2 regions of the Cellulomonas sp. ATA003 genome follow, and region 2 is predicted to be linked to the other one. Evidence: riboswitches for the same ligand, from Rfam matches in the RefSeq annotation. Region 2 holds a riboswitch; the other holds the start of a gene.
What was found. A riboswitch is a leader RNA that binds a small molecule or an ion and turns the genes downstream of it on or off. The one in region 2 is predicted to bind thiamine pyrophosphate.
Positions count from the first base shown of each region.

Region 1 (14,472 bases), 1.0 Mb from region 2:
GTGGCCGACGCCCTCGCGGCGCTGTGCCTGCTCGGCGGTGCGCTGCTGGCGTTCGCCGCCGGGATGGGCGTCCTGCGCTTCCCCGACCTGCTGTCCCGCATGCACGCCGCGACGAAGCCGCAGGTGCTCGGGCTCGTGCTGGTGCTCCTCGGGCTCGCGCTGCGGCTGCGGTCCGGCCCGGTGCTGTCGATCCTCGCGCTGGTGGTCGTGTTCCAGCTGCTCACGTCACCGGTCGCCGCGCACATGGTCGGTCGGGCCGGCTACCGCACCGGGAAGGTCCGCCACGACCTGCTCCTCGTCGACGAGCTGACGGCGGATCAGGACGCCGCCGACGAGCAGGCCGCGGAGCAGGACGCGCGCGAGGCCCAGCGGCAGCTCACCCCGGCCGAGATCGCCCGGGACACCGAGGGCGGCCGCCCGCCGGTGCCCGGGAATCCGGTGACGGGCCGCGCGTCAGCTGAGGAAGCGCGCGGTCCCACGCGTGGCGAGCACGCGGGCCAGGGACGCGACGACGGCCGTCAGCGCCGCGGCGATGGCGACCTCCGTCAGGCCGGCGTCACCCTCGTCCTCGGGCTTGGGCGGCGTGTGGCCGGTGACGGCGTTCCAGGCGGCGGCGACCGCCTTCTGCGCGAGCCAGACGGTGCCCCCCGCGACGGCCAGGCCGACGACCTTGGAGACGGTGGACTGCGTGGACTCGTCGACCACGGGAACCTCCTGAGCAGTGGGTGGAGCGCCCACGCTATCGGCGCCGAGAGGTCGGCGCCGGGCCGGCGGGGGCCGTCCCCGCGGGGGTGGCCGGCGATCGGTACCCCCGACGGCCCCGGTGTAGGGTCCGGGGTGAACGACAGGGGAGCGCCGCCGGGTGACCGGACAGCGCTGAGAGTGCGGTGATCCGCAGACCCTCGAACCTGATCCGGCTCACACCGGCGTAGGGAGTCGGGCTTCTCTTTCCCCGTGACGCTGTGGATGCGCCCGCGTGCGGGCTGCTCCCCGGTGCCACGGGGTACCCCTCCTGCACCGATGAGGAGGACGCACATGGCGAGGACCGCTCGCACCCACCGCACCACCACCGCGCTCACCGGCCTCGCCGGGGCCGTCACGCTGGCCCTGGCCGGCTGCTCCGTCGCCGGCTCAGGCGCCGGCACCGGCTCCGAGCCCGACGCGTCCGGCTCGGGCGGTGGCTCCGTCACGCTCGTCACCCATGACTCCTTCGGTCTGGGCGAGGACTTCGTCGCCGCGTTCGAGGCGGAGACCGGGCTCGAGCTGACGGTCTCCCAGCCGGGGGACGGGGGCACGCTCGTCAACCAGCTCGTGCTCACCCGGGAGTCGCCGCTCGGTGACGCCGTCTACGGCATCGACAGCTCGTTCGCGTCCCGGGCGATCACCGAGGGCGTGCTCGAGCCCTACACGTCGCCCGCGCTGCCGGCCGGCGCGGAGGGCTACGCCGCCGACGACGAGGGTCACCTCACCCCGGTCGACGTCGGCGACGTGTGCGTCAACGTCGACCACGACTGGTTCGCCGAGCAGGGGATCCCGGAGCCGGTGACCCTCGAGGACCTCACCGATCCCGCGTACCGCGACCTGCTCGTGGTGACGAACCCGGCGACGTCGTCCCCGGGGCTGTCGTTCCTGCTGGCGACCGTCGGTGCGTTCGGTGAGGACGGCTGGACCGAGTACTGGGCCGCGCTGCGCGACAACGGGGTCAAGGTCGTCGACGGCTGGTCCGACGCGTACAGCGTCGACTTCTCCGGGTCGTCCGGCGAGGGGCTCGCCCGCTCGTCGTCTCCTACGCGTCGTCGCCGCCGGCCGAGGTGCCCGAGGGCGCGGACGAGGCCCCGACCGGTGCGCTGCTCGAGACGTGCTTCCGCCAGGTCGAGTACGCCGGCGTGCTCGCCGGCGCCGAGAACCCCGAGGGCGCCCGGCAGCTCGTGGACTTCCTGCTCTCCGCCGACGTCCAGGCGGACATCCCGGACGCGATGTACATGTACCCGGTCGACGGGTCGGTTGCGCTGCCTGAGGCCTGGGAGCGGTTCGCACCGCTGTCGCCCGAGCCGTTCACGGTCGACCCCGAGGCCATCGACGCGAACCGCGACGAGTGGATCCGGACGTGGACCGACACGGTCATCGGCTGACGACCGCGCTCGCGGCACACGCCGGCCCGACGACGACGCGTCCGTCGCCGTCGGGCTTGTCGTCGCGCCGGACGACGTCCGCCCGGGCGGTCGCCGGGTGGACGGTGGCCGCGGGGCTGCCGCTGGCGTTCCTCGGGTTCTTCTTCGGCTGGCCGGCCGCGACGCTCGTCGCGCGCGGCTTCACCACCGAGGGCGCGCCGGACCTGTCCGGGTTCGTCGAGGTGTTCAGCCGCCCGCGCACGTGGCGCATCGTCGGCCAGACGCTGCAGCAGGCGGCGCTGGGGACGACGATCTCGCTCGCGCTCGGGATCCCGGGGGCGTACGTGCTGTACCGGCGCCGGTTCCGTGGGCGTGGGCTGGTGCGGGCGTTCGTGACCGTGCCGTTCGTGCTGCCCACCGTCGTCGTCGGCGTCGCGTTCCGCTCGCTGCTGACCGAGGGCGGTCCGCTCGCGGGCCTGCGCCTGGACGGCACCATGACGGCGGTCGTCGCGGCGCTCGTGTTCTTCAACTACGCGGTGGTCGTCCGGACGGTCGGCAGCCTGTGGGAGCGGCTCGACCCGCGTGCGGAGCAGGCAGCCCGGGCGCTCGGCGCCCCGCCGTGGCGGGCGTTCGTCGGCGTGACCCTGCCGGCGCTGGCGCCGGCGATCGCGTCGGCCGGATCGCTCGTGTTCCTGTTCTGCGCGACGGCGTTCGGCACCGTCCTCGTCCTCGGCGGCCCGCGGCTGGGCACGGTCGAGACCGAGATCTGGGTGCAGACCACGCAGTTCCTCGACCTGCGCACCGCGTCGGTGCTGTCCGTCGTGCAGCTCGTGATCGTCGCCGGTGCGCTGTGGGTGGCCGGTCGCGCCCGGACGCGGGGAGCGGGCGCTGCACCTGGCCGGCTCGGGCCGGGCCGCCCCGCTGCGGTGGCGGACGTCGGGCTGGGGCGACCGCGGCGCGGTGGCGGTGACCGGCGTGGTCCTCGTCGGGCTGGCGCTGCCGCTCGCCACGATGGTCGCGCGCTCGCTGCGCACGCCGGACGGGTGGGGGCTCACCAACTACGTGAACCTCGGCACCGTCGGGGACGGGCTGTCGGTGACGGTGTGGCAGGCCGCGGCCAACTCGCTGCGCGCCGCCGTCGACGCGACGGTGCTCGCGCTCGTCGTCGGCGGCCTGGTCGCGCTCGTGGTGTCCCGGCGCCCGCGCGCCCGCGCCGGACGACGCGCGGTGCGCCTGCTCGACGCCGCCTTCATGCTGCCGCTCGGCGTCTCCGCCGTGACAGTCGGCTTCGGCATCCTCATCACGCTGGACCGGCCGCTCGGCCTGCCGGTCGACCTGCGCACGAGCGGGCTGCTGGTGCCGGTCGCCCAGGCGGTCGTCGCGGTCCCGCTCGTGGTCCGCACGGTGCTGCCGGTGCTGCGGGCGATCGACCCGCGGCTGCGTCAGGCGGCGTCGGCCCTCGGCGCGGCGCCCGGTCGCGTGCTGGCGGCCGTCGACCTGCCGATCGCGGCGCGCGCCGTCGGCCTCGCGGTCGGGTTCGCGTTCGCGGTGTCGCTCGGGGAGTTCGGGGCGACGTCGTTCCTCGCCCGGCCGGACGCCCCCACGCTGCCGGTCGTCATCTTCCGGCTGATCGGGCGGCCCGGGGCGGACAGCGCCGGCATGGCGCTCGCGGCCTCGGTCATGCTGGCCACCATGACCGCCGGCGTGATCGCGCTCGCCGAGCGGCTGCGCGGCCCCACGAACGGAGGGTTGCTGTGAGCCGGGGAGGCGCTGGGAGCGCAGCGAGCAGGGCACCGTCGGCGAACCGAGGGTGCTGTGAGCCGGGGAGGCGCTGGGAGCGCAGCGAGCAGGGCACCGCAGGCGAACCGAGGGTGCTGTCAGCCAGTCAGAGGGAGGCACCGTGAGCGTCACCGATCGGGCGCAGGACCGGACCGCAGTCCCGGAGGTCCCCCGCCTCGGCGGCCGCGCGGGCTGGAGGTGCGCGACGTCGTCGTGCGCTACGACGACGGCGACGCCGGCCCCACGACGGCGGTCGACGGCGTCTCGCTCGACGTCGCGCCCGGTGAGGTCGTCGCGCTGCTCGGGCCGTCCGGGTGCGGCAAGTCGAGCCTGCTGCGCGCGGTCGCGGGCCTGGAGCCACCCGTCGCGGGGTCGGTGCGCTGGGACGGCGCCGACCTCGCCGACGTGCCGGTGCACCGCCGCGGGTTCGGGTTGATGTTCCAGGAGGGACAGCTGTTCCCGCACCGCGACGTCGCGCGGAACGTCGCGTTCGGCCTGGAGATGGCCGGGATGGGGCGGTCCGGGCGACGCCGGCGCGTCGAGGAGCTGCTGTCCGTCGTCGGCCTCGAGGGGTACGGCGGGCGGGCGGTCAGCACGCTGTCCGGCGGCGAGCAGCAGCGGGTCGCCCTCGCCCGCGCGCTCGCGCCCACGCCGCAGCTGCTGCTCCTCGACGAGCCGCTCTCCGCGCTGGACCGCTCGCTGCGCGAGCGCCTCGCGGCGGACGTGCGCGCGACGCTCGTCGACACCGGCACGACGGCGCTGTTCGTCACGCACGACCACGACGAGGCCTTCACCGTCGCCGACCGCGTCGCCGTGATGAGCGACGGGCGCGTGCTGCGCGTGGACACCCCGGCGCGCCTGTGGCGCGAGCCGGGATCACGTGAGGTCGCGCAGTTCCTCGGCTACGAGGCCTTCGTGCCGCTGGACGCGCCCCCGGCCGGTGCGGGCGCGGCGAACGCGGGGGCGCTGGCTGCGGCCGACGCCGCTGACGACGGCGCGGTCACCGGGACCGCGCGGGCCGCCGCGGCGGTGCGGGATGCCCTCGGCGAGCGCCCCGGGACGGCGGGCGGCGCCGTCGCGGCGCTCGCACGCGGCGCACTCGTCGTCGACCGCGCAGGGGGCCGGTCGACGACGGGTGCGGATGCGAGCGCCCGGACGGGCGGAGGGCGCCCGGACGGTCCGGGCGCCCTCACCGGGGTGGCCGGGGCGGTGACGTTCCGCCACGGCCGGTCGGAGGTCGCCGTCGACGTCCCCGGGCTCGGGACGGTCACCGCGGTGGCGCCGGGCGTCGCGGCGGTCGAGGCCGGCGCGACGGTGACGCTGCGGGTCGACCCGGGGTTCGTCGCCGTCGTCCCGGGGTGAGCCCGGCCGTGCGGACCAGGCGGACCGTGCGGACCGTGCGGACCAGCTGGCTCAGTCGACCGCCGTCGTCCACGAGCCGCACACCCCGACCGGCCGGAAGCCCAGCGCGACGTTGATGCGCAGCATGTAGCTGTTCTCCTCGGCGTTCCACGTGTGGACCCGGCGTGCGCCGGGCCGGACCTCCGCGAGCCGTTGCAGGTTCACCGCCTTGACGAGCTGCCCGAGGCGGTGACCGCGGTGCTCGCGCAGCACGAGCGTGTCCTCCTGGAACACGACCTCCGGCTGCTCGATCGGGTACTCCAGCTCGGTGAAGCCGGCGAGCGTGCCGGTCGCGACGTGGACGGCCGCCGTGCCGAGCGATGCCAGGCCGCTCGCGGCCGACGTCGCCTCGGCCTCGCGCACGCGGTCGGCGTCCCACGGGTCCTCCTCGATCTCCAGCGCGCCCATCGGGGAATCCGTGGTCATCCGGGTCTCGAGGACGGCGAACTGGTCCACCCACTCGTCGGGGCAGCGGTCCTGCCAGGTGATCAGCCGGTAGTCGGGTCCCGCGACCACCTCCGCCTCGGCGCGGAGCCGTTCGAGGTGACCGGTGTCCACCGGCAGCGGCAGGACGCTGTAGCGGTCGGACTGGTCGAGGCGCAGGCCGTGCCGCTCCGCGAACCGGGCGAAGGGGTCACGCCGGGAGATGCGTCCGCTGCCGCTCGGCGGGGTGATGGCGTCCGGGTCGTCCGCCGCCGGCTCGGTGCCGTGGTCGGAGCCGATGATGAGCAGGCGACGGCCCACGGCCCGGGTGTGCCGTTCGGCCGCCTCGAGCAGTGCGGTGCCGATGCCCTGGCGGCGGTGGTCGGGGTGCACGAGCAGCTCGCCCTCGACGAGGTGGGTGTTGCCCCGCTGCGGGGCCACCAGGTGGGCGGCGCCGACGACGTCGCGGGGCCGGTCCGGGTGCGTCACCACGAGGTGCGTGCGCTCGACCGAGTCGCGGGCGCGAAGATGGGCGAGGACGGCCGGGGCCGGGAACGCAAGATCCGCGTGACCCCAGGTAGCGCGGTGGACGGTGGCTTCGAGGGCCGCCTCGCCGTGGAGCGCCCAGGCGTCGTCGTCGTCGAGCGACGACGGCACGGGGACCGGCTGGACGGTCCAGCGGGTGATGCCGGTGGTGGTCATGCCTCCAGCGTCCGCCGGTGCGCCGGCGGGGTCCAGGCTTTTCCGCGGGACCGGTGGTGGCACGGCTACGCTCCGCGGATGGTGTGGCTCGAGGCCGTCGGCTGGCTCGGCTCGGCGCTCGTCGTGCTCTCGCTCACCCTCGCGGGCGTCTGGCGGTTCCGGGTCCTCAACTTCGCCGGCGCGCTCATCGCGACCGGGTACAACACCTGGCTGGAGATCTGGCCGTTCGCGGCCATGAACGGCGCGATCACGGTCATCGACGCGTACTGGCTCGTGCGGCTGCACCGCGAGCGGCACGACGAGGCCACCTACGACGTCGTCGAGGTCGGGCCCGACGACGCCTACCTCGCCCACACCCTGCGCACCCATGCCGCCGACATCGCGCGCTTCTACCCCGGGTTCACGACCGACTCGTCCGGGGTCGGCACGCGTTCCTCGTGCTGCGCGGGGACGAGACGGTGGGCGCCGTCGTCGTCCGGGACGCCGGGGACGGCGTGGCGCGGATCGAGCTCGACTACGTGACCCCGCGCTTCCGTGACTTCACCCCGGGGGAGTTCGTGTACCGCCGCAGCGGCGTGTTCGCCCGGCACGGGTTCCGGCGCCTGCTGGTGCCGCGGGACGTCGTCGGGTCGCAGGACTACTACGCGCGGGTGGGCTTCTCCGCGACCGACGACGGCTGGGTGCGCGACGTCGACGGCGTCGCGGGCGCGTCGTCCCGGTGAACTCGCACCTCCTGCTCGTGGTCGCACCGTGCACGGTGCGACCCCGAGCGCGGGGTGCGATCTCTCGGGCCGGGGCCGGGGCCGGTGCCGGGGCTCGGGCCGAGGCCGGGGCCGGGGCCGGTGCCGCGACCTCCGCGCTGTGGACGGTGGGGGCGTGCACCGTCGGAGTGGTGGAGGGGCCTGTCCTCGGGCGTCGGGGGAGCACTGTCGAGTGGTGCCTCTGCGTCCCGGGTCCTCGCCGGTCCCCCTCCGCCTCCCTCGCTCCCGACGATCCACCGCGCCTGTGACCACGCGCCGCCGGTCGTCGCTGCCCACGTCCGCGCGGGACGGTGGACGAGGGTCCGGAGGGGCGTCTACGTCGACACGGCGCGCCCGTCGGCCGGCCGGTACGCCGCGGCCCGGGCGGCGAGCCTTGCTCGCATCGCGGCCGTCCGTGCACAGCTGCGCGGCAGCCACGTCCTCAGCCACATGTCCGCTGCCCTGCTGTGGGGCCTCCCGGTCCTCGAGGAGCCGTCGGCCGTGCACGTCATCCAGCCGACGAACCCCAACGCCTCCCTGCCGGGGGACGTCGTCCGTCACGTGCTGACCCTGACGGCGGACGAGGTCGCCACCCGTGCCGGGCATGCGGTCACCACGCTCGAGCGCACCGCCGTCGACTGCGCGATGACCCTCGGGCCTGCCGGTGGCCTGGTCGTCATGGACGCAGCACTCCATCACGGCGCGGACCGGGAGCTCATGGCGGAGCTGCTGCGGCGACGGTCCCGCGCTCGGGGAGTGCGGGTGGCCCGCGCGGTGCTCGCGGTGGCCGACGGCGGCGCGGAGTCGCCGGGGAGTCCATCGCCCGGCTCACGGTCGTCCGCCTGGGTGTCGTGCCGCCGACCACACAGGTCGCCGTCGACACGGACCTCGGGGTCTTCTGGGCCGACTTCGGATGGCCGGAGTGGCGCGTCGTCGCGGAGTACGACGGCGCGGCGAAGTACACGGCGCGCGGGACCGCTGTTGAGACCGTCCTCCGGGAGAAGCGACGTCAGGAGGCCATCGAGGAGGCGGGCACGGCGGTGTTGCGCCTCGTGTCCGAAGACTGCCGCGCTCCGGCGCGACTGCTCGGGCGGCTCCGACGGGTGCTCCCGTCGGACGCGTTCGGCGTCCCCGTCGACCCCTACCTCCGCTGACGGGGCGCCCGGCGGCGCCGGTCTCGCATCGTGCGCGGCGGATCGCACGGTGGACGATGCGATCGGGTGGGCCGGGTGCGAGCTCGGTGCGGGAGCAGGGCGACGCCCCTACAGTCCCTCGAGCAGCGCCTCCATCTCGCTGACCTCACGCGTCTGGTCGGCGACGATCCGCGCGGCCAGGTCGCGGGCCTCGATGTTCTGACCGTCGGTGCGCTGCGCCTCGGCCATCTCGATCGCGCCCCCGTGGTGCGCCGTCATGAGGTCCAGGAAGCTGCGGTCGAAGTCGCGTCCCTCGAGCCCGGACAGCACCTCCATGGCCTCGTCCTGGCTCAGGCCCTCGACCTGCGTCCCGCCGTGGTCCATGGCCCCGTGCTCCGCATCGGCCGCCCTGTCCTCGCCCCACGCCTCGAGCCACCCGGTCATGAGCACGATCTCCGGATCCTGGGCGTCCGCGATGCGCTCCGCGAGCGCACGCACCTCCTCGGTGGCTGCCTGCCGGACGGCGAGCTCGGACATCTCGAGCGCACCCTCGTGGTGGACGATCATGAGCCGGGCGAACTGCGTGTCCGCGTCGTTGTGCACGTCCGACTCACCGACCTCGCCTGCGTCCGTCGTCTGCTCGGCTGCGGTCGGCGCGGTGATCGTCCCCGGCGTCGCGGAGCACGCGCTGAGGGACAGGCACAGGGCGGCGGCGATCAGGCCGCTCGTCGCGGCGCTCGGGCGGTGCCGTGTCGCGGTGGTCATGGGTGTCCTCCCGGGGGTAGGCCGCAAGTGCCCGCAGCGTGCGGGAGGGGCGAGGGGTGTCACCTGCGGCATGGACGCGGGCCACGTCGTGAGCGGCACGTCGACACCGAGTCGAACACGGCCGTCGCGCCTGCGCCCGCGCAGCAGCAGGTCACGCCGCTGTGAGCGGATGGGCGCGGACGGTCGACGCTCTCCTTCCACCCTCCTGAGTGTGCTCTCGAGCACGCGACGAGGTCCGGATGGCTGGGGTCGTCGTCAGTAGGTCATGCCCATCGCCTCGTGGACGGTGCGCAGGGTGCGGTCGGCGACGTCTTTGGCTGCGGCGTCGCCGGCCGCGAGGACGTCCCGCAGGTGGTCGTCGGCGTCGGACAGCTCGCGACGTCGAGCCCGCAGCGGCCGCAGGTGCTCGTTGACGGCCTCGACGACGAGCCGTTTGAGCGCCCCTGCCCCGCCGTCGCCGATGGCCTCCGCGATCGCCTCGGGCGTTCCGTGCGTGCACAGGGCGGCGGTGAGCAGGAGGTTGGAGACCTCGGGGCGACGGGTGGGCTCGTAGGTGATGCGCCGCTCCGCGTCGGTCTTCGCCGACCGGATCAGGCGAGCGGTCCCGTCCTCGCTCGCGCGCAGCGGGATGGCGTTGCCGGCGCTCTTGCTCATCTTCGCTCCGTCGGTGCCCAGCAGGAGGGCGGCGGACAGCAGCGCCTCGGGCTCGCTCAGGACGGCATGGCCGGAGCCGTAGCGCTCGTTGAACCGGCGAGCGATCAGCCGCGTCGCCTCGAGGTGCGGCAGCTGGTCCTGACCCACAGGAACGAGGTCGGCCCCGCAGAAGAGGATGTCCGCGGCCTGGTGCACCGGGTAGGTCAGCAGCAGCCCGCTGAGCGCGCGCCCGCCCGCCGCGGCCGCCTCCGCCTTGACGGTGGGATTGCGCTGCAGCTCGGCGACGCTGATGAGGCTGAGGAAAGGCAGCACGAGCTGGTTGAGGGCAGGCACCGCGCTGTGGGTGAAGATCGTCGCACCGGTGGAGCCCGAGCCGGGACCTGAGCCGGATCCGGTGCCGCCGCGAGGGACGATGCCCGCGGCGAGGTAGTCCAGCAGCAGCTCGCGGACGTTGCCCCGGACGTCCCCGACGGTGTCGCGGTCCGTGATGACCTGATAGTCGGCGATGACGAGGAACACCTCGACCCCGGCGCGCTGCAGGCGCACGCGGTTGGCGAGCGTCCCGAAGTAGTGGCCCAGGTGCAGCGGGCCGGTCGGGCGATCACCGGTCAGCACACGGAACCGTCCAGGATCCTCCATGACCTGCTGCTCCAGCTCGGCACTGCGCCGCTGAGCGGCCAGGACGGGCGCGGTGGTGACCGACGCGCGGGGCGGGGTCGTCGCCGTCGGTGAGGGAGCAGTCGGTGAGGTGGCGGTCAGGGACGTGGCAGGCGGGTGGATCACGAGCTCTCCTCCAGGGGGAGCCGCCCACGTCGTGCCAGTCGAGTGCCGTCCTCCGGCACAGGTCCGAGCCGCCGTGGGCAGCTCGGACAGGGTCCGGTCGCAGCCGCCTCTACAGCGACTGCCACCAGGTGCAGGGAATCGTCAGCACCCGTGGACCCTAACGCGGTGGCCTCGACGGCGGCCAGGTGATGCGGGTGTAGGAACTCGCTGGAGATGTCCGATCGCCAGCGCGGTGACCTGGGCACTGACACGAGCGTGAGACGGCTCGTGTCTCACGTTCGTGTCCGAATCCTCAGCGAGAGGTGTGAGTGACCACCCGGTTACCGCTCATGGTCGATGAGCGCGAACGTCGCGAACTCCCCAAGGCCGGTCTCGTGATACCTGGTGGCGCACTGCACGCACCTCTACTGTCAGCGCTTGCATCTAAGGTCGTGGCTATGTCGCTCAAGAGCCCGCACCATCCGATGCTGCGGCGGCGCGCCGGTCACGGTCAGACCGGGCGCGAAGTGACGGCGTGAGCGTTCCCTATCCCGGCGCCGACTCGGGACGGAGGAGCCAGAACGACGACCACCTAGCGGGCCTCGCCAGCCGCTACATCGAACAGAACCTCGACCAGACAGTCGTATGGGACGAGGTCGAGGAGCATCTCCGAGCACAGCACAGCACGGCAAGACGAAAGCCGAGGCCGCTCGAGGTGTCCTCTTGGCGGTACTCGATCTCGAATGGACGGGGGTGATGCAGTACGACCACGAGTTCTTCCGGCGACCGGGGCTGCCGGCTGATGCCAAGTTCGCCCCCTGCCCGAGGTGGCAAACGCAGTCCTCGCCCTCGGCTGGCCGCGCCCGTCGGATGGCAGGCGAAGCCGGACGATCCATGAGTGCTACCTCGAGCTCGACGGCCGGTACCGACACTGCGATGTCTATTGGGCTATGCACGAAAAGCTCAAGAACGCGCGCCTCGCCTGCCACCGCAGATACTGGTCGCTGCTCGACGAGAAGGCGATCCTCGCCGACCCGACGTTGTCACTAGCGGAGCGGGCAGAACTTGAACTCACCGTCGAAGCGGATCTGTGCGACAGGTACGCTGCGTCCCTTTCGCACGCTGTGGAGCGCGAGTATCCCCTCGACAATCGGCGAGCTGACATCTTCGACCACAAACGGCAGCTCATCATCGAGGCAAAGGCGTACGTCGACGACGTAGTTGTGCTCGGCGCCATCACACAGGCGATGCTCTACCGGACCATCGCAAACCGAGACACCAAAGTTGTCGATCGCGTCGCCGTCCTGATCCCCGGCGAGCCGTCGCAACTCGCTAGACAGGTCGCACGTACCCACGAGCTCGACGTCGATGTCATCTGGTGCGATGGCACGACCTTTCGACATGAGCCCTTCGAGTGAGCGCTGGCATCCGGCTAACGGAGGGCACCGACTGGCATTGATGCTCATGCCGCGCACCGGTACGCCCGGAGTTCGCCTTGCAGCCATTCCGAGACGGGCGCCTCCGCGAGCCCGGTCACACGTGCGTGCCCGGCGGGTCCTCCGGAGTGGGCGGGTCGAACCCGGTCGGGTGGATGTCGGCCAAGGCCGGCGGCAGCGGCAGCCCGTACCGTTCACTGAGCCACCGTGTCTGGCAGTACGCGCGCGTGTGCTCGGCGACCCGCCCGAGAGTGCGCGCGTTCGTGCCCGCCCCGATAGCGATGCCAACTCCCCACAGCGCCTTGCCAACGTGCTGCACCGGCACATGCCCGCCCCGATACCACCGGGCCATAAACTTTTCGAGCCCATCGACCAGGCGGTGGTCCTCGCGCAGTTTCTTGGACCACCTCAACCGCCCGCGCACAGCGCCGTGGGCCTTGTGGGCAGGGACCAGCGGGCCAGTTTTCGCGAGGTTCCACGCCACCGCGGTTTCGATTACCGTGTCGATGAACTCCCGCTCCGCTGGATCTCGGGCATCAAAGCCGTACGAGTGTGCCACGCGTGTCGCAATCGACAGCGACAGGACATCAATCACGACGACGTCGGCGCCCATCGACACGGGAAGCCCGGCGACCGGGATCATGGCCAGTGCGCCCATGGCACCGCCTTCGAGGGCTCCCACGGTGCGCCACTTCAGCGTCTGGCGGGTCAGGAGCCGGTCGCAGTCCTTGAGCCCGACCTTGCGCAGCTCGGAGATGTCGGTCACTTCCAGTCCCCGCTTGCGGGCAATTGCAACAACTGTGTTCGGGTCGTGCAGCGCGACTGCCCAATCATTCACGAGCCTAATAGGTGAAGGGCGCCGTCGACGGTGGGATGCAGCGCCCGGTCCAAGATCGCCGAACCGGTGGACTGGGCAGCGTCCTTCACCTGGTGGGGGATGACGTTGCCGACCGCTCTACCTGCCTCTCCGACAGCTCTACCCGCCTTGCCGGTAACCTCGCCGACGGCCCGTGCGCCGTCGGTCAGCCAGGCGGGTGCGCCTCGCTCGTTCGCGCGCGCAGCCCAGTACTCGTGCAGGCGGGCCCACTGTTCACGCTCGTACGGCGTCATCTCCGCTGAGGCGGGGCCGAGGTGCTCGGTCATCGAACGCACTCCATTTCATTGAGTTCGCCCATGATCTCCGACATCGACGCCGAGGCGCGGTATAGGGCCGGGTGAACCATCAGCGCCGAACCAAGAGCGGATAAATGAGTTGGCCTTCCGATCCGCGGGATGGACCTGGCGGTCCACCACCGAGGCAACAGTTCAACGTAGCTGCCTCGATGACACTGGTCGGGTGGCCCAGTGGCAGCCGACGTTCCTTCGGAGCGGCACCGTCCGGCGCGAGCAATGGAGTCGACGCGTTCACGCTCAGCCGCTGTCCGGTGGCCTTCGGGGCGCGCGCCTTGAGAGGCGGTCGTGCGCATGCACCTGGTCGGCCGGCACCCAAGCGATGGGCCTAGCGGCGGTTGCGGCCCTGGGCGATCTCGCGTGGGTGGGCGTACGGGAGGTACCGCGAGGTGACGCCGAGCCCTCGCAGGAGCGGCTCCACGAGCCGGCTCACGACGTCAGGCGTCTGGCTCACGAGCTCGCCCGAGGTCGCGGTGACGACGCGGAGGAATTCCGGCCGCGGGTACCCGGCGAAGCGACGCCCCGAGAAGCTGTCCAGGACCTCGGTCGCCGGCACGCCTTCGAGACGATCGACCCGGACGCCGAGCCGCCACGGTCCGCCGTAGGAGAACCGCTTGCTCGAGAGCTGACCGGTGATCTCGGCGAAGCTGTGCGCGAGCTCGACGATGTGGCCCGCGTTGACGAGCTGCTGCGAGGGCCGGTCGCGACTGAACTCCGACGGGTCCGTCGTTCCCTCGCTTGAGGTCAGGGCGATCCTGCCGTCGTCGGCGACGAGCGCCCGCAGCGCGTACAGGTCCTTCTCGAGGGGCTCCGCGGGCGGGAACGACGTCGCGGCTATGCCGTCGGGATCCGCGCGCCGGTAGGTGAGCCAATCGATGGTGGGTGCGAACTGTGGGCGGAACCGGATGCTCGAAGTTTAAGAGCTCGAGCAGGTGCTCATCGTGCCCGTTGGATGGTTGTGCATGGACGGGGGCGAGAGGCTCGGCGAGCAGGTAGACGTGTCCCTTGCGTCGCTCGCGCGCGGGTAGTTCGAACGTCTCGGCCATATCCCGCAGCCGGGTCTCGAACCCGGCCGTCTGCGCCTGGCGGGTCATCAGCAGCCGCCTGACCTCCGGGTCGGACAGGCGCCGCTTACCGGTCGCTCCACGGCCCCAGTACGCGCCGTCGACCATGTGCGGCGCGTCCGGCGACGCCGGCGCCCCTACCAGCAGGACGCCGCGCTCGGCGTCATCGGGGTGGTCCACCCGGGTGATCGTGACGCTCAGAGGCGGGGTGATCTGCCCGTTGGCGACCTGATCGATCCGAGTTTCCAGACCCTGCAGGCGCGCACCGACGACGTCGCCCGCCTTCCGGTCCGCGTCGGCGACGCCAATCACGAGCAGGCCGCCGTCAACGG
Region 1 is NZ_CP133990.1:4,045,049-4,059,520, forward strand. It holds partial or broken gene mnhG (monovalent cation/H(+) antiporter subunit G) at 1-273, shown strand, start outside; gene REH70_RS20000 (DUF4235 domain-containing protein) at 454-705, opposite strand; TPP riboswitch at 837-952, shown strand; partial or broken gene REH70_RS20005 (thiamine ABC transporter substrate-binding protein) at 1,036-1,731, shown strand; gene REH70_RS20010 (hypothetical protein) at 1,812-2,132, shown strand; partial or broken gene REH70_RS20015 (ABC transporter permease) at 2,189-3,869, shown strand; gene REH70_RS20020 (ABC transporter ATP-binding protein) at 4,083-5,252, shown strand; gene REH70_RS20025 (GNAT family N-acetyltransferase) at 5,304-6,416, opposite strand; gene REH70_RS20030 (hypothetical protein) at 6,495-6,938, shown strand; gene REH70_RS20035 (hypothetical protein) at 6,911-7,138, shown strand; gene REH70_RS20040 (hypothetical protein) at 8,008-8,310, shown strand; gene REH70_RS20045 (DUF305 domain-containing protein) at 8,419-9,054, opposite strand; gene trpS (tryptophan--tRNA ligase) at 9,310-10,389, opposite strand; gene REH70_RS20055 (hypothetical protein) at 11,298-11,888, shown strand; gene REH70_RS20060 (EcsC family protein) at 12,004-12,672, opposite strand; gene REH70_RS20065 (hypothetical protein) at 12,741-13,049, opposite strand; gene REH70_RS20070 (hypothetical protein) at 13,405-13,632, opposite strand; partial or broken gene REH70_RS20985 (helix-turn-helix domain-containing protein) at 14,210-14,472, opposite strand, start outside.
Region 1: it holds a riboswitch for thiamine pyrophosphate, as region 2 does, so the genes downstream of both, REH70_RS20005 (thiamine ABC transporter substrate-binding protein) here and REH70_RS04875 (YkoF family thiamine/hydroxymethylpyrimidine-binding protein) in region 2, are expected to answer to the same signal.

Region 2 (14,472 bases):
CGTGCGCGTCGAGCGCGGCGAGGTTCTCCAGCACGTCGGCGGCGGTGACGTCCTCGAAGTAGCGGTACCAGGTGCACCACACGCGCGGCGGCGGCTGCCCGACGCGGGCGCCGGCGGCCGCTCCGAGCCGGTCGCCGTGGGCCCCGAGCGCGGTGAGGCCGGTGTCGCGGGCTCCGGCGTCATGGATTCCGGCGTCGCCGTCGAGCCCGGTGCTCCACGCGCCCACCGGGCCGTCCGCGGTGACGACGACGCGGTCGCCCCGCCACACCGCGCGCAGGCTCGGCACGGTGGTGGTCGCGTCCAGCGTGCCGAACGTGCGTGCGGGAGAGCCGTCCCCGGGGTCGACGACGAGCAGCCCCTCGCCCTGCACGCCGTCGGCGGGTAGGTCCACCCCGGGCCGGAAGCGCATGAGGTGCTGCCACGCGTGCTCCGGCCGGTGCGCGGCGTCGTCCGCGGCGTACCAGGTGGTGGGGCTCCAGCTCTGCCAGCCCTCGGCGTACACCCGGGCGCCCGGACCGACCGGGACCTCGTCGACGACGGTCATGCGGTCGCCGCCTCGGACGGCACCGGCGTGCGGCCGGCGGGCTCACCGGGGCGGGTGAGCACGAGGCCGTCGGGGTGCACCGGGGCGCCGCCGGCCTCGGCCGAGTCGCGTGCGGCGAGCCCCAGCCGGACGGTCGCGGAGACGTGCGCGGCGGAGTGCTCCGGCTCCCGGCCGTCGGTGACGGCGGACAGGAGCTCGCCCATCGTCCCGGCGAACCCGTCGGTGAACCACTGCCCGTCCAGCGCGTACCGGGTCCGGGTCGTGCCGCGCTCGAGCTCGAGCGCGTCCGAGCCGAGCAGCACGCTGCCGCGCAGCGTCCCCTGCGTGCCGTGGACCCAGAACGGGCAGCCGCCGGTGCGGGTGCGGGCGTCGCCGACGACGCGCAGGGACGCGCTCGCGCCGGTGTCGCACCCGACGTGCACGGTGGCGCCCCACGGGTTGCGGGCGTCGTCCGGCTGGCCGGGGACCCGCGCGTCGGACGCGGCCACCGTCGTGACGCGGGTGCCCTCGAGCCAGCACCGGGTGATGTCGAGCCAGTGGACGAGGTAGTCGGTGAGCAACATGTGCGGCACGTCGTCGAAGGGGGTGCCGGCCAGGGGTGGCAGCGGCTTGTCGTGCAGGTGGGTCACGCCGACGACGTCCCCGATCGCGCCGTCGCGCACGAGCAGCGTCGCGAGCCGCCAGGCCGGCGCCCACCGGCCGTTCTGGTTGACCGCGACCCGGACCCCGCGCCCGGCCGCCACGGCGAGCACCCGCTCGAGGCGCGGCAGCTCGGCCGGGTCGACGAGGAGCGGCTTCTGCGCCAGCACGTGCTTCCCCGCGGCGACGGCGGCCTCGATCAGGTCGAGCCGTCCCGCCGGTCCGGTGGCGAGGTCGACGACGTCGACGCGCGGGTCGGCCAGCAAGGAGGCGACGTCGTCGTGCACGGTCGGGATGGCGAAGCGGCCGGCGAGGTCGTGGGCGTGGGCCGGGGTGCGGGAGGCGACGGCGACCACGGGCACGCCCCAGGCCGCGTAGGCCGGCAGGTGCGCGGTCCGGGCGATGGCGCCCGCCCCGACGACGCCGACGCCGGGGCGGTCAGCGGGGTCTCGGCCGGGCAGCTGCGGGCGGTGGTCGGGCACGGCGGCGGGTGCGGTCACGGGGTGCGCTCCGGGGCGGCGTCGAAGCGCAGCACGACCTGCAGGACGTCGGGGTCGCCCCGGTCCAGCCGCTCGAACGCGGACGCGACGGCGTCGACGGGGACCTGCGTGACGAGGGCGGGCGCGTCGACGGCGCCGGAGAGGAGCTGCCCGACGACGGTGCGCGCCAGCCGGGGCTGGTCCCACCGCCCGCCGAGCCCGACGGGCACGCCGGAGATCTGGCTGGCGACGATGCGGACGCGGTTGTGGTGGAACTCCTCGCCGAGCCGCAGGTGCGCCGCACCACCCTGGTAGAACCCGCCCGCAGCGACGGTGCCCTCGACGACGACCGACCGGACCGCCTCGTGCAGCGCACGGTCCGAACCGGACAGCTCGACGGCGCTGTCCGCGCCTCCGCCGGTCAGCGCCCGGACCGCCGCCCCCGCGCCGCCGGGCACGGCCGCGTCCACGGTCTCGGCGGCGCCGAACCGGCGCGCGATTTCCAGCCGCGTGGGCTGGGCGTCGACCGCGAGCACCCGAGCACCGGACAGGGCCGCGAAGCGCGTGGCGAGCAGGCCGATGACCCCCTGCCCGAAGACGGCGACCTGCTCGCCGAGCCGGACGTCGGCCGCCAGGACGGCGTTCAGCGCCACCGACCCCACCCGTGCGAACGTGCCGAGCACGGGGTCGGCGTCCGGGGGCAGCACCCGCCAGGCGAGCGAGGCCGCGGGCAGCACCACGTCGCTGCGGTGCCCCCAGATGCCGTGGACGACGTCGCCCACCCGGGGCGCGTCGACGTCGTCGGCCACCTCGACGACCTGGCCCACCTCGGAGTAGCCCCAGCCCTGCACGGGGTAGCCGAAGCTCGGCTCACCGGGCACGAACAGCCGTCGCCCGGAGTCCCAGGAGGAGGTCAGGTACGGGTTGGTGCCGCGGTACGCGGTGAGCTCGGTCCCGGCCGAGATGCCCGAGTACCAGGTGGCGACCCGCACGCTGGCGGGGGTCAGCGGCATGGGGGCGACGTCGGCGAGGTCCACCCGGTGCGGGCTGGGGAACTGCACGATCTGGGGCACGACGGCGTGACCTCCTCAGCCCTTCTCGGCGCCGGCGGTCAGGCCGCCGACCAGCAGCCGCTCGGAGGCGAAGAACAGCACGATGATCGGCAGGGTGAGGATCACCGAGCCGGCCATCAGCACCGTCGTGGGGACCTCGATGCTCCCGGACAGCTGCGACAGACCGAGAGAGACCGTCCACCGGTCGCGCCGCTCCACGAGGAACAGGAGCGCGAACAGGAACTCGTTCCACGCGATCATGAAGATGAACAGCCCGTTGGAGACGATCGCGGGCATCGCGAGCGGCAGGGCGATCTTGCGCATCGCCTGCAGTCGGGTGCAGCCGTCGATGGCCGCTGCCTCCTCGAGCGAGGCCGGGATGGTGTCGAAGTAGTTGCGGAGCATGTAGATCGACACCGCAGCGACCTGCGCGACGTACACGACGAGCAGCCCGACGAGGGAGCCCCGCAGCCCGATCCGGGTGAAGAACACGAACAGCGGGACCGCGAGCAGGATGCTCGGGAAGAAGTACACCGCGAGGAACAACCCGGAGATCTGCCGCCGTCCGAAGAACTCCAGCCGGCTGACCGCGTACGCGCCGGGGATGGCGACGAGCAGCGACAGCACCACGGTCGCCAGGGCGACCACGAGCGAGTTGCGGATGAAGGTCATGAACCCCTGGCCGCCGCCGGCGACCGAGGTCAGGACGTCGGTGTAGGTCCCGACGTTGATCTCGCCGAACGAGACCCAGAGCTTGCCCGGGTCCTGCAAGAGAGCGTTCAGCGGCCGGAAGCTCAGCACGACCATGTAGTAGAAGGGGAACACGGCGGCGATCAGCAGCCCCGCGATGACGAGCGGCCGCAGGACCGTCAGCAGCCGGTTCTCCAGGGCGTCGCGGCTCATGCCTGGTCCCCCTTCCGTCCGAAGCGCTTGAGGTAGATCCCGACGAGCACGGCGAGGATCACCGCGAGCACGAGGGCCTGCGCCGCGGCGGCGCCGATGTCCCCGCGGGCGGTGAGGTAGTCGAACACCCGCACGGAGACGACCTCCGTGCCGGCCCCGCCGCCGGTGAGCAGGTAGATGTCGTCGAAGTTGTTGAACGTCCAGATGAACCGCAGCACGGACAGCACCGCGATGGTCGGCACGAGCTGCGGCCACAGGATGTAGCGGAACCGCTGGCTGGGGGTCGCGCCGTCGACGCGGGCGGCCTCGTCGAGCGTCTCGGGCACGGCCTGCAGTCGCGCGGTGAGGAACAGGAAGGCGAACGGGAAGGACCGCCAGGCCTCGAAGAGGATCACCGTCACCAGCGCGGTCGGGACCTCGATCTCCCAGCCGAGCAGCGACATGGGCGTCGAGCGGGCGGAGAGGAACGCGACGGGGTCGTCCCAGCCGAGGTACGTGGTGCCGATGTGGTTGACGAACCCGAACTGCGGGTTGAGCATCGTCGACCACACGAACGTCGCGGCCACCACGGGCGCCACGTACGGCAGCAGCATCGCCGCGCGGACGGCGCCGCGGCCCGGGAACGGGCGGCGCAGGGCGAGCGCGGCGCACAGGCCGATGGTGATCGCCAGGCCCGTGCCGAACACCGAGTAGAGGACCGTGGTGAGCAGCGCCTGGAGGAACCCGGGTGAGGACAGCACCCCGGTGAAGTTGTCGAGCGTGTACGCGCCGAAGAACCCGGTGGTGCGGATGTTGAGCAGCCGCACCTCCTGGAAGGCGAGCGAGACCGTCCAGAGGATCGGCAGCACCACGACGACCGTGACGATGAAGAACGTCGGGGAGATGAGCGCGAGCCCGGTGCGCGACTCCTCGCGGGAACGGGCCGACCGTCGACGGCGGCCACCGGGCCCCGGCTCGACCACCTCGGGGGCGCGGGGGCCGGGCCGGTGACGCCCGACCCCCGGCGAGCTGCGTCACTGCAGCGACTCCGCGATGGAGCGCACCGCCTCGGCCGCGCTCTGCGCCGCCTGCTCCGGGTCGGTGCCGTTCGCCACCTCGCTCACCGCCTCGGCGACCGGGTTCTCGCCCTGGGTCGCGCCGAGCAGGTCACCCTGACCCTGCGTGATGCCCCACCGCGCGAGGTCCTCCGGACCGGTCGCGACCGCGTCGAGCACCTCCGGGGAGTAGAAGTCGGACAGCGGTGCCTTGGTGTCCACCCCGACCGGCAGCTGCGCCCAGGCGTCGGAGTAGACGGTCGGCTCCTCGGGGGTCCCGGTGCGGACCGGGACCTTGCCCTCGGGGGCGAAGGCGATCCACGGCTCGTAGCCGTCGGTGAGCATGTGCTCGACGAACTCCTGGGCGGGACCGGTGTTCGCGCTCGCCGTGATGGTCCAGGACGTGATCTCGCCGAACTGCGCCGGCGTGGTGCCGTCGGGGCCCTCGATCGCGGTCACGACGCCGGTGTTCTCGGCGAGGAACGCGGGGTTGGCGGCGCACTCGGGGCAGGTCGGTAGGGCGTCGTCGCGCAGGCCGGCCATCTCGTCCAGGACGAAGGTCGACCAGACGAACATCGCGGCCTGGCCGGCGAAGTACGCCGCGCGCGTGGTGTCGACGTCCTGCGCACCGGGGACCGAGTACTCGGTGACGAGGTCGCCGTAGAACCTGAACGCCGCGACGCACTCCGGGGAGTCCAGCTGGACCTCCCCGTCGGCGTCCACCAGCTGGCAGTCGTTGCCGAGCGCGACGTGCTCGAAGGTCTGCTCGGTGAACGCGTCACCGGGTGCGGTCGCCCCGACGAAGCCCGCCATGCCGTCGCCGTCGAGCGTCTGCGCCGCCTCGAGGATCGCGTCGTAGGACGTCGGTGCGTCCAGGCCCGCCGCCTCGAACAGGTCGGTCCGGTAGTAGAGCATCTGGGTCCACGACTCGCTGGGGACGGCGAGCTGGGCGTCGCCGTCCCGGGTGAGCTCGATGGCCTTCTCGGAGAACGTCGAGGGGTCCAGCGTGTCGAGGACCTCGCCGACGGCCTCGGTGTCGATCAGCTCGTTGGTGGACAGCGTCCGCACCTGCGGCAGCGAGACCCCGCCGATGACGTCCGGCAGGTCGCCCGCCGCGGCGGCCGACGTGATGAGCTGGCTGAACTGGTCCTCGCCGACGGAGACCAGCTCGATCTCGGTGCCGGATGCCTCCGAGTAGTCGTCGACGATCGCCTGGGCCGCGGCGACACGGTCCGGGAGATCCTCCTGGATCCAGACCGTCAGGCCGTCGCCGCTCGCCGTGCCGTCCCCGCCGCCGGTGCCGCCGCCGCCGCCGTCGTCGCTCGTGCAGGCGGTGAGGGTCAGGGCCGCCACCGTCGTCATCGCCACTGCTGTGCCACGTATCTTCACCGTGCGCCTCCTCGCGCTGGGTGGTGCTGCGGACAGGTTCGGGACGTCGTCGTCCCGGGCTGATATGCAAAGACGCTAGACATAAGATGAATAGCGGTCAATCACTTTTCGATCACGACTCGGACGGGAGTTCCACCCATGCCCGGACCGGGCGACGTCCTCGAGCTCATCCGCAGCGGGCGGGCGGTCACCCGTGGTGACGTCCTCGCGGTCACCGGGCTGTCCCGGATGACGGTCGCCGGGCGCGTCGACGCCCTGCTCGCCGCCGGCCTCGTCGTGGAGAACGGCACGGATCGCGTCACGGGCGGTCGTCGGCCGCGCCGGCTGGAGTTCAACACCGCGCACGCACACCTGCTCGCCGCGACCGTCGAGACGACCCACACCACGATCGCCGTGACGGACCTCGCCGGACGCATCGAGCACCGGCGACGCATCGACCTGGCCGTGGCGGCCGGACCGGCGCGGACCCTCGAGGCCATCACCGCGACCGCCCTCGACCTGCTCGAGCGCGCCGGCATCGCCGCAGGGCGGGTCGGCGGGATGGGCCTCAGCGTCCCGGGGCCGGTGGACCCGGACACCGGCCGGCCGTCCCAGCCGCCGATCATGCCCGGCTGGGACGCCTACCCGGTCCCCGACCACCTGCACGACGCGCTGGGCGTCCCGGTCCTCGTCGCCAACGACGCCGACGCCGCCGCGCTCGGCGAGCAACGCGCGGGCTACCCCGGCTCGCGATCGCTGTGCCTCGTGAAGGTCTCGACCGGGATCGGCACCGGCATCGTCATCGACGGCCGGGTGTACCGGGGGGTCGACGGCGGCTCCGGGGACATCGGGCACGTCCGGCTGGCCGGGCACGAGGACGCGGTGTGCCAGTGCGGCGCCCACGGATGCCTCGCGGCCGTCGCCTCCGGGCGGGCCGTGGCCCGGGCCCTGACCGACCTCGGCACGCCGGCGACATCGGGGTCGGACGTCGGCGCGCTGCTGGCCCAGGGCGACCCCGACGCCCACCGCCTGACCCAGGCGGCCGGCCGCGTGATCGGCGAGGTCATGGCGACGGTGGTGTGCCTGCTCAACCCCGGGGAGGTGGTGATCGGCGGCGCCCTCGCCTCCGCACCGCTGCTGGCCGGCGTCCGCGAGACGCTGTACCCGCGGTCCCTCCCCGTGCGACCCGGCACCTCACGGTGCACCTGGCCGGGCTCGGTGAGGACGCCGCGGCGGCAGGGCTGGCCGCGATGCTGGTCGAGCGGGAGTACTCGGCGACGGCGGTGAACGCGGCGCTCGGGGCGTAGGCCCGGGTCGCCGAGAGCTGCCCCCGCACGGGCGCTCGGTGACGGCGGGCGGCACGTTAGGGTCGCTCGCGTGACGGTCGACGACGACTGCAGCACCACGGACGCACCCTCCGCGCACCCACCGGACCCGCCCGACGGCCCGTTCCGCCTCGGGCGTGCGGTCGCGAGCCTGTACTCCGACCTACGCCTGACCCCGACGCTGCACAGCCTGCTCGAGCACAGCCGGCCGCTCGTCGGGGGGATCGCGGGCAGCATCTCGGTGGTCGACCACCACGCGGGCACCTACAGCAAGGTCGCCGAGCGCGGCATCCTGTGCCGGCTCGGTGACACCTTCTCCCTCGCGGACGGCGCGACCGGGCACGCCGTCGCGCACCGCGGTCCGGTCGTCATCGACGACTACTCCGCGCTGACGTCACGTCACCTGCCGCCCGACCACCCCGCCAACCGCGGGTCCGTCGTCGCGGTGCCGATCTGGTGGCGTGGGGACCTCATCGGCGTCAACGTCGCGTTCGCCGGGCGGCGCCGCCGGTTCACCGCGGCCGAGATCGACCGGCTCGACGTCCTCACGCAGACCGCCGCCGGCGCGATCGTGACCGCCGGGTCCGGTGAGCCGTCGCTCGCCCGGCTCATCCGCGACCGCGGCCAGGAGCCCGACGCCGGCACGCGTGCGCCGACGACCCTGACCGAGGTCGGGCGCGTGCGCCCGGTCCCCGCCACGCTCGCACGGGCCGCCCTCGACCTCGTCGCGTCCGCCGAGCGTGCCGCCGCGCGCGGTGAGCCGCCGTCGCGCCTGCACGTCGCGCTCGTGCACCGCAGCAGCACCCTGCGGCTGCTCATCCAGCACGAGGGGGCCGGTGGCGCCGGACGCGACGCGGTCGACCGGATCGACGACGCCGAGCGCCGCGCCCTGCACGCCCTGGCCGCCGGGACCGGCGGTGCGGCCGACGTCGCGCACGTGCCCGGCTGGGGCACCCTGCTGCGCGCGGACCTGCCCTACACCGACCTGCCGCCGGCGCCGATCACCGACGCCGCGGTCACCGACGTGCCGCTCGCCGCGCTCGCCCCCGACCATCCCGCCGGTCCTCGGGTCGCGGCGGTGGAGGCCGCCGGCCCCACCGCGACCAGCCCGCTCACCGCCCGGGAGACCGAGGTGCTCGCCCTGGTCGCGAGCGGCCTGGCGGACCGGGAGATCGCCCGTCGCCTGGTCGTGTCACCCAAGACGGTCGAGAAGCACGTGGGCGCCGCGATCCGCAAGACCGGCACCCGCAGCCGCACCGGTGCGGCGGTGCACGCCCTCGAGCGGGGGTGGATCTGAGCGGAGGATGGGGGCTTTCCCCATGCCGCCGGGACCCGCCGCCGGGGTCCACTGGTGTCGCCGGGCGACGACGCCCCGCCGCCGGACGGCCCCGCGCCGACCTGGCGCCCACCGGCGTAGGGAGACCGGATGCCCGTCGTCCCGCTGAAGGACCTCCTCGACCGGGCGCTGGCCGACCGGTACGGCGTCGCGGCCATCAACGTCGTCAACGACCTCAGCATCGAGGCCGTCCTGGCGGCCGCCGTCGAGGAGAACGCCCCGGTCATCCTGCAGACGTCGGTCAAGACGGTGCGGATGTACGGACGTGACCCCTCTACGGCATCTTCTCCGCGCTCGTGCGCGACGTCCCGGTCCCGGTCGCGCTGCACCTGGACCACTGCCCCGACCGGTCCGTCATCACCGACTGCCTCGAGGGTGGGTGGAGCTCGGTGCTGTTCGACGCGCACGAGCTCGACGTCGCGGAGAACCTGCGGCAGACCACCGAGGTCGTCGCCGAGGCACGCCGGCACGGCGCGCACGTCGAGGGCGAGATCGAGGGCATCCAGGGCGTCGAGGACGGCGTCGGCTCGGACGACTCTCCGGTCATCCAGACGCTCGAGGTCGCGGTCGACTTCATCCGCCGCACCGGCATCGACTGCTTCGCCCCCGCGATCGGCAACGCGCACGGTCAGTACACCGCCGCACCGACCCTCGACCACCAGCGGGTCACCGACCTCGTCGAGGCCACCGGCATCCCGATGGCGCTGCACGGCGGGACCGGCCTGACCGACGAGCAGTTCACCGACCTCATCGCCCGCGGCTGCGCGAAGGTCAACATCTCCACCGCGCTCAAGGAGGCCTACCTCAAGGCAAGCCTCGCCCACCTGCAGGAGGCGGAGGCCCGCGGCAGGTGGGACCCGCCGGCGCTGTTCACCGCGCAGCGGACCGCCGTGCTGGAGATGGCGCGGAGCCACATCCGGCTGTTCGGCAGCGCGGGGCGTGCCGCGTGACCGCGCTCATCTTCGACTGCGACGGCGTCCTGGGCGACACCGAGCGCTACGGGCACCTGCCGGCGTTCAACGCGACGTTCGCCGCGCACGACCTGCCGGTGCGGTGGAGCGAGGACGACTACGCCGAGAAGCTGCGGATCGGCGGCGGCAAGGAGCGCATGGCGAGCCTGTTCGCCGACCCCGAGTTCGTCCGCGCCGCCGGCATCCCCGACGACGACGCCGCCCGCGCCGACCTGCTGGCGGCCTGGCACCGGGACAAGACCGCCCGCTTCACCGCGCTCGTCGCCGACGGCGCGATCCCGGCCCGGCCGGGCATCGCGCGCCTGGTCACCGCCGCGCTCGACGCCGGCTGGACGGTCGCGGTCGCCTCCACGTCGGCCGAGCCCTCGGTCCGGGCGGTCCTCGCCCACGCCGTCGGTGACGAGACCGCCGCGCGCGTCCCGGTGTTCGCGGGCGACGTCGTGCCGGCGAAGAAGCCGGACCCGGCGATCTACCTCCTCGCGGTGGAGCGACTCGGGCTGGACCCGGCCGACACGCTCGTCGTGGAGGACTCCCGCAACGGCCTGCTCGCCGCGACCCGCGCCGGACTGCCGTGCCTGGTGACCGTCAACGGCTACACGCGCGACGAGGCGTTCGACGAGGCCGTGCTCGTGGTCTCCGAGCTCGGCGACCCCGGACGCCCCCGATCGAGGTGCTCGCCGACCGCGCCGACGTCCGCCCCGGTGACCACCTGACGCTGGACGACCTGCGGGCCTGCCTCGCGGCCGGCAGGAACCCGACCGCGCCGACCGACCCCGCCGACCCGACCGCTGGAGGTGACGCATGACCGGCAGCGCCCAGGACGTCGAGCTCGTCGTCCGCACGATCGCCCGGACCGCCGTGGAGAACGAGACCTACTTCGGCGAGCTGGACGCCGTCGTCGGCGACGGCGACTTCGGCTACTCCCTCGCCCGCGGCTTCGAGAAGCTCCTCGAAGGCTGGGACGACCTCGATCGCACCGACATCGGGACCTTCCTCAAGAAGGCCGGCATGACGATCACGTCGCGGATCGGCGGGACGTCCGGACCCATCTGGGGCACCGCGTTCCTGCGCGCCGGGATGGTCGCCGGCGGCGCGACCACCCTGACCGGTGAGCAGGTGGTCGCGATGCTGCGCAGCGCGGCCGAGGGCATCAAGGCGCGCGGGCAGTCCGACGTCGGCGACAAGACCCTGCTCGACGCGCTCGTGCCGTTCACCGACCGCCTCGAGGACGAGCTGCGGTCGGGCGCGGACGGCGCCGCCGCGCTCGCCGCCGCCACGACCACCGTGCGCGAGGCCGCCGAGGCGACCCGCGACATGGTCGCCCGGCGGGGGCGCGCGTCGTACACCGGCGAGCGGAGTAAGGGCTCGGTCGACGCCGGCGCCATGGGGCTCGCCGTGATCATCGAATCCATCAACCAGGTGTGGCAGACGGAAGGAGTGTCGTGAAGAAGTTCGTCAACGACCCGAAGAGGTTCGTCCCGGAGATGCTCGAGGGCATCGCGCTGGCCAACCCGGACACGCTGACCTACGTGCCGGAGTTCAACCTCATCATGCGCTCCGACGCGCCCCGCGAGGACAAGGTGTCGATCGTCCAGGGCTCCGGGTCCGGGCACGAGCCGGCCCACGTGATGATCGTCGGCCGCGGCATGCTCGACGCCGCGTGCCCCGGCGACGTCTTCGCCGCCCCACCCATGGACTACGTCTACGAGACCGCGAAGCGGCTCGCCTCGCCGAAGGGCGTCCTGCTGCTGGTGAACAACTACACCGGCGACCGGATGGCGTTCGACATGGGCAAGGAGATGGCCGAGGCGGACGGCCTCAAGGTCGAGATCCTCATGGTCGACGACGACGTCGCGGTGAAGGACTCCACGTACACGATCGGCCGGCGCGGCGTCGCCGGGAACTTCTTCGTCATCAAGGCGGTCGGCGCGGCGTCCGAGCGCGGCGCGGACCTCGACGAGCTCCTGCGCATCGGCCGCAAGGTCAACAGCGTCACCCGCTCCATGGGGGTCGCCCTCACCGCGTGCACGCCGCCCGCGAAGGGGTCGCCGCTGTTCGAGCTCGGCGCGGACGAGATGGAGTTCGGCGTCGGCATCCACGGCGAGCCCGGCCGCGAGCGCCGGCCGCTGACGAACGCCGACGCGATCGTCGACGAGCTCGTCGAGGCCGTGGCGAGCGACCTGCCGTTCGCCGACGGCGACCGTGTCGCGCTCATGATCAACGGCCTGGGTGGCACCCCGATCAGCGAGCTGTACCTGCTGTTCCGCCGCGCGCACGGGCTCCTCGCGGAGCGCGGCATCACGGTCGGCCGCAGCTACGTGAACGAGTACTGCACCTCGCTCGACATGGCGGGCGCGTCGCTGACGATGGTCCGGCTCGACGACGAGATCGAGGAGCTCCTGGCCGCCCCGGCGGAGGTCGCGATCCGGGTGTTCTGACCGGCGACGGTGTCCAGGCCGCGGGACGCGGTGACCGCAGCCTGGACACCGCCGTGGCACGTGGCTAGGTTCGGCGGCACCCCCGGGGAGCGCTGTGGAGCGCTGAGAGTGCGGACCGTCCGCAGACCCGTCCACCTGATCCGGTTCGTACCGGCGTAGGGAGCAGGGCACCGCCCGACGCGCGCGCGTCGGGCGGTCTCGACGTACCCGCGGGCCCTTCTGGGAGGGACCGCCATGACCACCACCACGCACGTCACCCGTCCGACCGGCAGCCTGACCGGCACGCCCGACGACGCGACTCCCGCGCGCCTCGGCATCGGCGCCCGGTTCAGCCTGCACCCGCACACCGGCGACTTCGTCGACGTGATCTTCGGCGCGCTCGCCGACGCGGCGGACGCCGGGCTCACCGACGGCCTCGTGCTCGAGACCGACGACGTCAGCACCTACGTCGGCGCGGTCGACGCCCCGGCGGAGCAGCGCATCGTCGGCTACCTCGCCGGTGTGCTCGCCGCCGCGTCGCGCCGGACCGGCGGTGGGCACGTCGTCGCGCACGTGCTGCTGTCCCGCGGGTGCCCCGGCGAGGTCACCTGCGACCTCACCGTCACCGGGCTGCCGGCCGCCGCGCCGGTCGAGATCGCGCCGACCGGGGTCGCCGCGACCGCCCAGTGGTCGCTGTACCCCCTGCTCGACGGCGGCAGCGACGCGGGCAGCCACATGGCCCCGATCGAGGCCGCGATCGAGCGGGCCCGCGCCCGGGGCACCGCGACGGGCTCCGTCCACTACGCGACCCGGCTGACCGGTGACATCGCCGAGGTGCTCGCGACGGCGGCCGACGCCTGGGCCGAGGTCGGTGCGCACGTGCCGCACGTCGTCACCCACCTGACCGTGTCCGTGGGCTCGCCGAGCCCCGCCGGCGCCTGAGCGGCAGGGACGGACATGACCACCACCGGCTCCCCCTCCTCCGCCTCCTCCCCCGCCGCCTCGTCCGCCCGCGCGGCCCGCACCCGCCGCACGGCGTGGGACCTCAAGGACCTCGTCCTCGTCGTCGTGCTCGGCGTCGTGTTCGGGTTCGCGTACTGGGCCCTGGTCCAGGCGTGGAACGGCCTGAGCATCCTCATGGGCCCCGCGGGCGACCTCTCCCAGCACGTCCTGCTCGGCGGCTGGCTGCTCGTCGCCCCCATCGCCGTCGCGATCGTCCGGCGGCCGTTCGCCGGCGTCGTCGCCGAGCTGCTCGCCTCCGTCGTGGAGTTCGTGTTCCTCGGCTCACCGGTCGGGCCGCTGCTCATGGTCGCCGCGATCCTGCAGGGCGCGGGCAGCGAGCTGCCGTTCGCGCTCACCCGCTACCGGCGGTTCGGGTGGACCGTCTTCGCGGTCTCCGGGCTGCTCGGCGCCGGGCTGGTGTTCTTCTGGTCGGCGTTCCGGTCCGGCTGGTACGGCCAGGAGATCTTCTTCCTGCGGTTCGGCATGCAGCTCGTGTCCGGAATCGTGCTCGGCGGCCTGCTCGCGAAGGTGATCGTGAGCGCGATCGCGCGCACCGGCGTGGTCGACAACTTCGCGATCGGTCGCGACGCGGTCGGGCGGTGAGCGCGGACGAGGCGGTCCTCCCGTCCACCGGCGCGGCCGAGGCGGCGCACGTCGCCGGGTCGGCGCGGGCCGCCGAGACGGCGCGGGTCGGCGCGACGGCAGAGGCCGGCGCGACGGCAGAGGCCGGCGCGACGGCAGAGGCCGGCGCGACGGCAGGGGCCGTCGTCGAGCTCCGCGACGTGTCGGTGCGGTTCCCGCGCCATCCCGAGCCCGTGCTGCGCGCGGTGTCGCTGCGGGTGGGCCCGGGTGAGCAGGTCGTGGTGCTGGGCCCCTCCGGGTCCGGCAAGTCGAGCGTGCTGCACGCCGTGACCGGCGTCGTCCCGCACGCGGTGCACGCCGAGCTCACCGGCGAGGTGACGGTGGTGGGGACGACGACGGCGGACACGTCCGTCGTCGAACGGTCACGCCACCTCGGGGTGCTCGCGCAGGACCCAGCGTCGGCGGTGTGCCTGCCGTTCGTCGAGCAGGAGCTCGCGCTGCCGCTGGAGAACGACGCCGTCGACCCGGCGGGGATCGGGCCGCGGGTGGTCGCCGCTCTGGCCACGGTCGGCGCCGGGCACCTGCGTGACCGCGCGACGGCGGCGCTGTCCGGCGGCGAGTCCCAGCGGGTCGCGCTCGCGGCGGCCCTGGTGACCGAGCCCGCGGTCCTCCTGCTCGACGAGCCGACGTCGATGCTCGACCCCGACGGCGTCGCGTCCGTGCGGTCCGCGGTGCGGTCCGCGGTGCGCACCGGGCCCGGCGAGGTGCCCGGCGAGGTGCCCGGCGGGGATCCGGGCGACGCGGCGAGCGAGCGGGCGGG
Region 2 is NZ_CP133990.1:979,224-993,695, reverse strand. It holds gene REH70_RS04940 (alpha-galactosidase) at 1-80, opposite strand, end outside; gene REH70_RS04935 (Gfo/Idh/MocA family oxidoreductase) at 541-1,683, opposite strand; gene REH70_RS04930 (zinc-binding alcohol dehydrogenase) at 1,680-2,735, opposite strand; gene REH70_RS04925 (carbohydrate ABC transporter permease) at 2,751-3,617, opposite strand; gene REH70_RS04920 (sugar ABC transporter permease) at 3,614-4,579, opposite strand; gene REH70_RS04915 (extracellular solute-binding protein) at 4,631-6,040, opposite strand; gene REH70_RS04910 (ROK family protein) at 6,179-7,306, shown strand; gene REH70_RS04905 (LuxR C-terminal-related transcriptional regulator) at 7,397-8,641, shown strand; partial or broken gene REH70_RS04900 (class II fructose-bisphosphate aldolase) at 8,771-8,893, shown strand; gene REH70_RS04895 (class II fructose-bisphosphate aldolase) at 8,977-9,630, shown strand; gene REH70_RS04890 (HAD-IA family hydrolase) at 9,627-10,364, shown strand; gene dhaL (dihydroxyacetone kinase subunit DhaL) at 10,453-11,097, shown strand; gene dhaK (dihydroxyacetone kinase subunit DhaK) at 11,094-12,089, shown strand; TPP riboswitch at 12,172-12,252, shown strand; gene REH70_RS04875 (YkoF family thiamine/hydroxymethylpyrimidine-binding protein) at 12,324-13,010, shown strand; gene REH70_RS04870 (ECF transporter S component) at 13,026-13,673, shown strand; gene REH70_RS04865 (ABC transporter ATP-binding protein) at 13,670-14,472, shown strand, end outside.